2 regions of the Acidovorax sp. GW821-FHT09B03 genome follow, and region 1 is predicted to be linked to the other one. Evidence: predicted binding sites of a transcription regulator. Region 1 holds the regulator's gene; the other holds the start of a gene.

Region 1 (4,039 bases):
CGCGTGGTGAACCAGATCTCCCAGGCCACCTCGCTGGCAATGCCATAGAGGTCGTTCTCGGAGCGGTAGGGCCGGTGCGCCAGCTGCACCAGCACGCGCTGCGCAAGGCGGCTGTGCAGGTTGAGCAGCAGCGCCTGGCGCCACGAGGCGCGCAGCAGCACGCCGCCGCGGCCCATGAGGAGGTCCTGGCCCGTGAGGCCGGTGATGGCGTGCACCTCGTCAGCGAGGTAGCCCTCGACACCGGCGGCGCAGGGGAGAAAAAGTTGGAGTTGGTTCATGGCACTGGGCGACAGGATACGCGCTTACGCAGCAGCGGTGCTGGAGGATGCGCGCGCCAGCAGCAGCTGGCGGATGGATTCGGGAATGGGCGCCACCTTGCGGTCGCTGCGGCCGATGAAGACGATGCCGACCTTGCCGCGTGCCACTTCGCGGCCCGAGGTCTTCTCGGTCATGCGGAACACGAGGTCGAAGCCGTAGCGGTTGAGGTCCTCGGGCGCCATCTCCACGCGCATGGTCTCGCCATGGAAGCCTTCGGACTTGTACTGCGCCACGATGTCGCCCACCACGGTGGACAGGCCACCCACATCCGCCTCGGGGTAGCCGAGCGACTGGAAGAAGCGCACGCGCGCCTCGGACACCAGGCTCAGCAGCTGCGCATTGTCCAGGTGCCCGCCCTGGTTGACATGGCTGATGTAGATCTGCAGCTCGGTGGCAAAACCGAAATGCGCGGGGAGGTCGAAAACAATGCGGGCCATGGGCAGGGAAACAGAGGGTCGAGAAAAGACAGCGAACCGGAGGCAAGGCGCCCCAAGGAAGCCCGCAAAGGGCATCCAGGATGCTGCAGGCCGGACGGCAGGAATGGCCCATACGGGTGAGGCCTTGCCCCGGCGGGCCTCGGAGCGGCAGAAGTCTCTTATGCTCCTGGAATAGCCGATTTTACCCGGAGCCCCATGCACACCCTGCGCTGCAGCCTGACCCTCGCCCTGATTGCGGCTGCGCTCATGGGCACGGCGCATGCCCAGACGCTCTACGAATCCGTGGACCGGCAAGGCCGCCTTTGCGCAACTGGGTGCGCGCGGCGTGCCGGTGCTGCTCACAATGGCCAGCGGGTGAACGGCTTCAGCGCCCCGTCCTACGACGCCGTCTTTGCCAAACGCCCATAACCCCCCCTCTTCCACTTCATGCTCCGCACTGCCCTCGCTTCGATTGCCTTTTTCCTGTGCCTGCCGGTTCTCGCCGAAGAACTGCGCGTTGCCCTGCCCGGCCGCGACGATCTGGTGATCGACCTGCCCGCGCAATGGCGCGTCCAGGTCCGCCGCCCGCACGGGGAGTTGCCGCCCTCGGTGGCCATCAGCGGCCCTGATGCCAAGGCCTTGCAGATGCTCATCACGCCCATCTGGCCTGTGGGCAGCGCGCCCAGGCCCCCCACCGCCGACGAGTTGCGGGGGCTGGTCCAGGCCGGTGCCACCCGGGCCCGGCCCAAGGCCGTCGAGAGCGACCTGCCCCTCAAGGACCTGGGTGCCGCGGGCAAGGTGGGCTACTACTTCTCGGCCACCGACCGCGCCCCCGAGCCGGACGGCTACAAGCACCTGACCCAGGGCGTGCTGGGCATGAACGAGCTGCGCGTGACCTTCACGGTGCTTGTCAACGGCGCTCCGCAGGAGCCTACGGCCCAGGCGCTGGAGCTGCTGCGCTCGCTGCGTCGCGCACCGGCCACGAAAGCGCCCTGATGGTGGCGGCCTCTTCTTCCGTGCCGCCCATCCTCGGCACCGTGATGCTCTACGCACGCGACATGCAGCGCACTGCGGCCTTCTACCGCACGCATTTCGGCCTGGAAACCACGGGCGAGGTGGTGGAAGGATTGATCGAACTGAATGCCCCCCAGGGCGGCGCCAGCATCCTCATACACCAGGCGGCCAAGAGCGTGAAGCTGGGCCAAGCGGGGGTGAAGCTGTGCTTTCATGTGCCCGACGTGGAAGCCTTCAAGGCCCATGCGCTGGCGCAGGACCTGGCCTTCGGCCCCACGCACCAGGCCAACGGCTATGCGTTCGCCAACGCCAAGGACCCGGACGGCAATGCCGTCAGCATCTCCAGCCGGGCCTTCCGCAGCCTGCCCTGATCAGAGCGCCTTGCGCAGGTTGGCCGGCGCGATCTTGAGCGCCTCGCGGTACTTGGCCACGGTGCGGCGCGCGCACTCGATGCCCTGCTCCTTGAGCATCTCGGCGATCTGGCTGTCCGACAGCGGCTTGGCCGGGCTTTCGGCCGCGACGAACTGCTTGATGAGGGCACGCACGGCCGTGCTCGATGCATTGCCGCCGGTCTCGGTGCCCAGGCCCGAACCGAAGAAATACTTGAGCTCGTAGGTGCCGATGGGCGTGGCCATGTACTTGGCCGTGGTCACGCGGCTGATGGTGGACTCGTGCAGGCCCAGCTCGTCGGCGATGTCGCGCAGCACCAGCGGGCGCATGGCCAGCTCGCCATGGGTGAAGAAGCTCTTTTGCCGCTCGACGATGGCGCGCGAGACGCGCAGGATGGTGTCGAAGCGCTGCTGGATGTTCTTGATGAACCAGCGCGCCTCCTGCAGCCGCTGCTGCATGGCCTGGTGGCCCTCGCCGCCCTTGTGGCCACGCAGGGCGCCGGCATAGATGTCGTGCACGCGCAAGCGCGGCATCACGTCGGGGTTCAGGGCCACGATGAAGTTGTGCTGCCCGTCGCGGCCATTGGCGCGCCCGGCCTTGCGCACGATGACGTCGGGCACGATGATGTTGCGCTCCACATCGACGAACTTGCGCCCCGGACGCGGCTCCAGCCGCGCGATCAGGGCCATGGCGGCGCGCGTGCGCTCCTCGCCGTCGCCGCACAGCTGCGTGAGGCGGCGGATGTCGCGGCGTGCCAGCATCTCCAGCGGCTGCTGGCACACGCGCAGCGCGGTCTGCACGGTGTCGGGGTCGGCATCGCTGTCTTCGTCGGCCGCCAGGGCCGTGAGCTGCAGCGTGAGGCATTCACCAAGGCCACGTGCACCCACGCCCACGGGCTCCAGGCTCTGCAGCAGGCGCAGCGCCACGGTGAAGCGGTGCACCAGCTCCTCGATCTGCTCCAGGTCGTCCGGGCCGGCCAGGGCGATGGCCAGCTCTTCCAGCGGCTCCTCGAGGTAGCCATCGTCGTTGAGCGATTCGATCAGGAAGCGCAGCGCCGCGCGGTCCACCTCGGACAGGCGCAGCGACAGCGCCTGGCGGTGCAGGAAGGCGGTCAGCGATTCATGGGTGCGGGCCAGCTCGGTGGCGTCGGCCTCGTCGCCCTCGGCATCGTTGCGGTTGCGGGCCGGCGCATCGCCACCCCACTCGGCATCGTTGGGGGACACGTCCACGGTGCCATCGCCGCTCCAGTCAGGCTCGTCGCTGGCGCTGCTGCCCAGTTCCGCGTCACTCTGGGGTGCATCGGGAACCGACTCGCTCGGCGTGCTGGAACCCGGTGCGTTGGAATAGACCGCGTCGTCAGCGCTGTAGTCGTCCGGCTGCACGGGCGCATCGGCCGTGTCCACGCCGAATTCTTCGCGCGGCGCCTCGTCGGCATTGCGCTCGAGAAAGGGGTTTTCGTCGAGCATCTGCTCGACCTCCTGGCCCAGCTCCAGCGTGGACAGCTGCAGCAAGCGGATGGACTGCTGCAGCTGGGGCGTGAGCGCCAGGTGCTGCGATACGCGCAGTGACAGGCCGGGCTTCATCGCACAGCCCCGGTGGGCTGCCGCGAAGGCAGGTGCATGGCGAACGTGCGGTCCATCGGTCTGCTACATGCGGAAGTGTTCACCCAGGTACACCCGGCGCACTTCGGCGTTGTCGACGATTTCGGACGGGGTTCCCTGGGCCAGCACGTGGCCGTCGCTGATGATGAAGGCGTGGTCGCAGATGCCCAGCGTCTCGCGCACGTTGTGGTCGGTGATGAGCACGCCGATACCGCGCGCCTTGAGAAAGCCGATGATGCGCTGGATCTCGATCACCGCAATGGGGTCGATGCCGGCAAACGGCTCGTCCAGCAGGATGAA
Region 2 (4,039 bases), on a different contig from region 1:
CCGAGACACGCAGGCCCACCAGCAGGTCAGCGATCTTGTAGGAGATGAAGGCCACGACGCCGGACCACACGATGGTGAACAGCACGCTCTTGACCTGGATCCACACTTGGGCGCCCATGGCGAAGGTGTCAGGCGTCAGGCCGCCCGTGCCACCCAGGCTCTGCGAAGCGAACACACCGGTCAGGATGGCACCCAGGATGCCGCCCACGCCGTGCACGCCGAACACGTCGAATGCGTCGTCCACGTTGAGCAGGCGCTTCAGGCCACCCACACCCCACAGGCAGACGATACCGGCGATCAGGCCCAGCACGATGGAACCCATGGGGCCCACGAAACCGGCAGCAGGCGTCACCGCCACCAGACCGGCCACGGCACCCGAGGCAGCACCCAGCGACGAGGCCTTGCCCTTGTGCAGCGCTTCGCCGGCGATCCAGCTCAGCGTGGCAGCGGCAGTGGCCAGCACGGTGTTCACGAAGGCCAGGCCGGCACCGGCGTTGGCGGCACCGGCGGAACCGGCGTTGAAGCCGAACCAGCCCACCCACAGCAGCGAGGCACCCACCATGGTCAGCGTCAGGCTGTGGGGCGTCAGGGCTTCCTTGCCGAAGCCGATGCGCTTGCCCACCATGTAGGCACCCACCAGGCCAGCGATACCGGCGTTGATGTGCACCACCGTACCACCGGCGAAGTCCAGCGCGCCGTCGGCACCCAGCAGGCCGCCGCCCCACACGATGTGGGCCATGGGCACGTAGCTGAAGGTGAACCACAGCACCGAGAAGATCAGCACGGCGGAGAACTTGATGCGCTCGGCGAAGGACCCGACGATCAGGGCCACGGTGATGGCCGCGAACGTGCCCTGGAAGGCGATGAACACGTACTCGGGGATGGTGATCAGGGCACCGAAGGTTTCCTGGGTCACGCCCTTGAGGAAGATCTTGTCCAGGCCGCCGAAGAACTTGCCTTCACCCGAGAACGCCAGGCTGTAGCCATAGATGGCCCACAGCAGCGAAATCAGCGAGAAGACCACGAAGACCTGCATCAACACGGACAGCATGTTCTTGGAACGGCCCAGGCCGCCGTAGAACAGGGCCAGGCCGGGGATGGTCATCAGGATGACCAGCAGCGTGGAGGTCAGCATCCAGGCGGTATCGCCGGAGTCGACCTTGGGTACGGGGGCTGCAGCGGCAGCGGGAGCAGCCTCGGAGGCGGCGGCTGCAGGAGCAGGTGCCGCCGCAGCGGGGGCGGCAGCAACGGGCGCGGCGGCAGCCGGCGCGGACGCCGCAGCGTCGGCGGCAGGCGCCTGGGCCAGCGACAGTCCACCGATGGACAGCAGGCTCAGCCCCAGAATGCAGGAAGCAAGCAGTTTTTTCATGGCTCTTTTCTCTTGTGTGTGATGCGGCGTACCCTTTAGAGGGCTTCCTTGCCGGTTTCGCCGGTGCGGATGCGCACCACCTGCTCGAGGTGCGTCACGAAAATCTTGCCGTCGCCGATCTTGCCGGTGCGGGCAGCGGCCTCGATGGCCTCGATCACGCGATCCACCAGCTCGTCCGCCACGGCGGCTTCGATCTTGACCTTGGGCAGGAAGTCGACCACGTACTCTGCGCCGCGGTACAACTCCGTGTGGCCCTTCTGGCGTCCGAAACCCTTGACTTCGGTCACCGTAATCCCCTGGACCCCGATGTCCGACAGGGCTTCACGCACCTCGTCGAGCTTGAAGGGTTTGATGATGGCTGTCACCATTTTCATTTTTGGTTCCTCCGGGAAGGGGCGCACCATGCGCCCCTCAAAGATTTACAGGGTTTTGGTCAGCGTGACGATCACGCGCGACTTGTTGACGGGACCGAAGTAGTCCTTCTTGTTGGCACCGACCACGGCAGCACCCAGCGACAGGCCCGAACCGAAGTCGTAGGCACCGCCGACGCTGTAGTCCAGGTAGTTGGGGGCAGCGATGTCGCCACCGAAGCGCGTGTAGCCCACCGAGGCCTTGGCAGTGATCTTGGGCGCCACTTCCTGGGAGAACGCCAGGTTCAGGTAGCCGGTGTTGCGGCCCTTGAAGCCGGGACCGGCGTAGGCGAAGTAATCCTTGGACAGGGTGTGCGAGTACTTGGCCGTCACGGGGCCGAAGGTGGCCGCGCCATAGACTTCGGTGGTGTTGCCGTTGCTGTTGCCGGGGTAGATGTAGGTCAGGAGGCCCACGTCCAGGTCGACGGAGCCGGCCTTGAACTTGTAGCCGCCGTAGATGTCGGACTCGATGGAGTTGCCCGAGAGCCAGTCGACGCTGGAGTTCCAGTTGCCGACATAGAAACCGGATTCGCCGAAGGCGTAGTCGAAGCCGCCCTGGATGGCGGGCTTGACCGCCTTGACCTTGGAGGCATCCTGGTCCTGGCCACGGAACTTGTAGTTGGTGGTCAGGCTGACGTTGCCCGTCAGCTGGGCGCTGGCCAGCAGAGGCAGGGTTGCGACAAGGGCAGCGCCCAGGAACTTGATGGATGCGCGGGTCATGTTTCCTCCGGTTGGACAAAGTAGGGACAAGCGCTTTAAGCATGGACCGTGCCATGCGCCATCGCCACGCAATTCGCCCGGGGCCGGGACAGATGGGGATTCCCTATTAAAGTGAGGGTTGAGGGGATTGCAGGCGCGCACCACCATGGTGCGATCGTGAAACATTTCACGCCAGTGCACCATAAAACGCACCCATCTGGGGAGAAAGTCGTCCATGAGTCTTGCTTTGGTGCAAAGCCGCGCCCTTCTGGGGCTGCAGGCGCCCGCCGTCACCGTTGAAGTGCACCTGGCCAACGGCCTGCCCAGCTTCACCCTGGTGGGACTGGCCGAGGTGGAGGTCAAGGAGGCCCGCGAGCGCGTGCGCTCGGCGCTGCAGAACGCCGGCTGGAGTTTCCCCACAACAAGCGCATCACGGTGAACCTGGCGCCGGCCGACCTTCCCAAGGATTCGGGCCGCTTCGACTTGCCCATCGCCCTGGGCATCCTCGCCGCCAGCGGGCAGATCGACGGCAGCCGCCTAGCGGACCATGAATTCGCGGGCGAACTCTCGCTGTCGGGCGAGCTGCGCCCTGGACGTGGTGAGTGCAGTTAGATCATGCAGGAATTGTCTTGGATGCCACCAGCGCCCATCCCGCAAGTGGGGAGGTGTACTGACCTACATATGCGTCACCCCACAATTTTGCTGTCATGGTCTGCGATTGCCAAAAAAAACTTGCAGGTCCATGCATTTTCAAATACCTTCAAAGTTACACCAAATTACAAATGGAGGCTGGTAGTGCAACGATTTCTTCTTTTGCTCATGATTTTTGCCCTCGGTGGCTGTGCTACCCAATTCACTGTGCCAGACACGCTCGGGGAACCTAAAAAGGCTAGCAGCTACGGGTATCACCCGCTCGATCCTCTACCCGTAGTGGTTGGTGTAGATAGGGCAAAAGCATTTGAATTGATGTCAGATGAGACAATCCGAATAGCGGTGGGATCTGTGTCTGGAGACGGAGGAATAAATTTTGGTCCTGCGAAAATTGGTGTAGAAGGGAACAACTATGTTGTGGTTCTCGACTATATCAAGTTTGGAACTGAATCATTTTCCGTTGCACTCTCTGAAAAGGATACTAAAGGCAATCGAATTGCCACTCTTGTAGATAAAGGCAAAGGTAACGCAATTGTCCCCGTGTACATTGGTGTAGGCTTGCGCCTTACCGCTAGCATCTATGTTAAGAAGGGGACAGTGGATTTAGGTAACTTGTTTGCAATAGGCGCTGCCGCAAAAGCCCAACAGGTTTCTGGAACGCTAGTTGTTCAAACATTAGGGGTAAGTGGCTCGGAGATTTCAGGTTTGATTCCAATGCCTGGCGAAGTCAGTGAATCCACAATTCAAAATTCAATACTCGCCCTGGCTTCAATTAAAGCGAAAATTTACGATGCCAAGACATCTATAGCCCCTCGAGTTGTTGGCGTTTATAATAATTTGGGCGGCGGAGAGACAACGATTAACGGTTTCATTTCATCCCTACTGGAAAAACCGATCGATTTTCCACGCA

What was found. The regulator sigma-54, encoded in region 1, starts transcription at its own class of promoters, with help from an activator protein. The targets are predictions, from matches to a motif close to TGGCANGNAANCTGCTTT.
Region 2: AC07PA_RS24395 (TorF family putative porin) is a predicted target of sigma-54. The motif match lies at 2,536-2,553, and genes of this name have one in related genera.

Annotation. Positions count from the first base shown of each region.
Region 1 covers NZ_JBWKPP010000008.1:241,922-245,960, forward strand. The annotation lists gene AC07PA_RS16955 (THUMP domain-containing class I SAM-dependent RNA methyltransferase) at 1-278, opposite strand, end outside; gene AC07PA_RS16960 (thioesterase family protein) at 303-755, opposite strand; gene AC07PA_RS16965 (hypothetical protein) at 1,182-1,730, shown strand; gene AC07PA_RS16970 (VOC family protein) at 1,733-2,119, shown strand; gene AC07PA_RS16975 (RNA polymerase factor sigma-54) at 2,120-3,721, opposite strand; gene lptB (LPS export ABC transporter ATP-binding protein) at 3,785-4,039, opposite strand, start outside.
Region 2 covers NZ_JBWKPP010000016.1:124,474-128,512, forward strand. The annotation lists gene AC07PA_RS24385 (ammonium transporter) at 1-1,369, opposite strand, end outside; gene glnK (P-II family nitrogen regulator) at 1,405-1,743, opposite strand; gene AC07PA_RS24395 (TorF family putative porin) at 1,789-2,499, opposite strand; partial or broken gene AC07PA_RS24400 (magnesium chelatase domain-containing protein) at 2,714-3,078, shown strand; gene AC07PA_RS24405 (hypothetical protein) at 3,160-4,039, shown strand, end outside.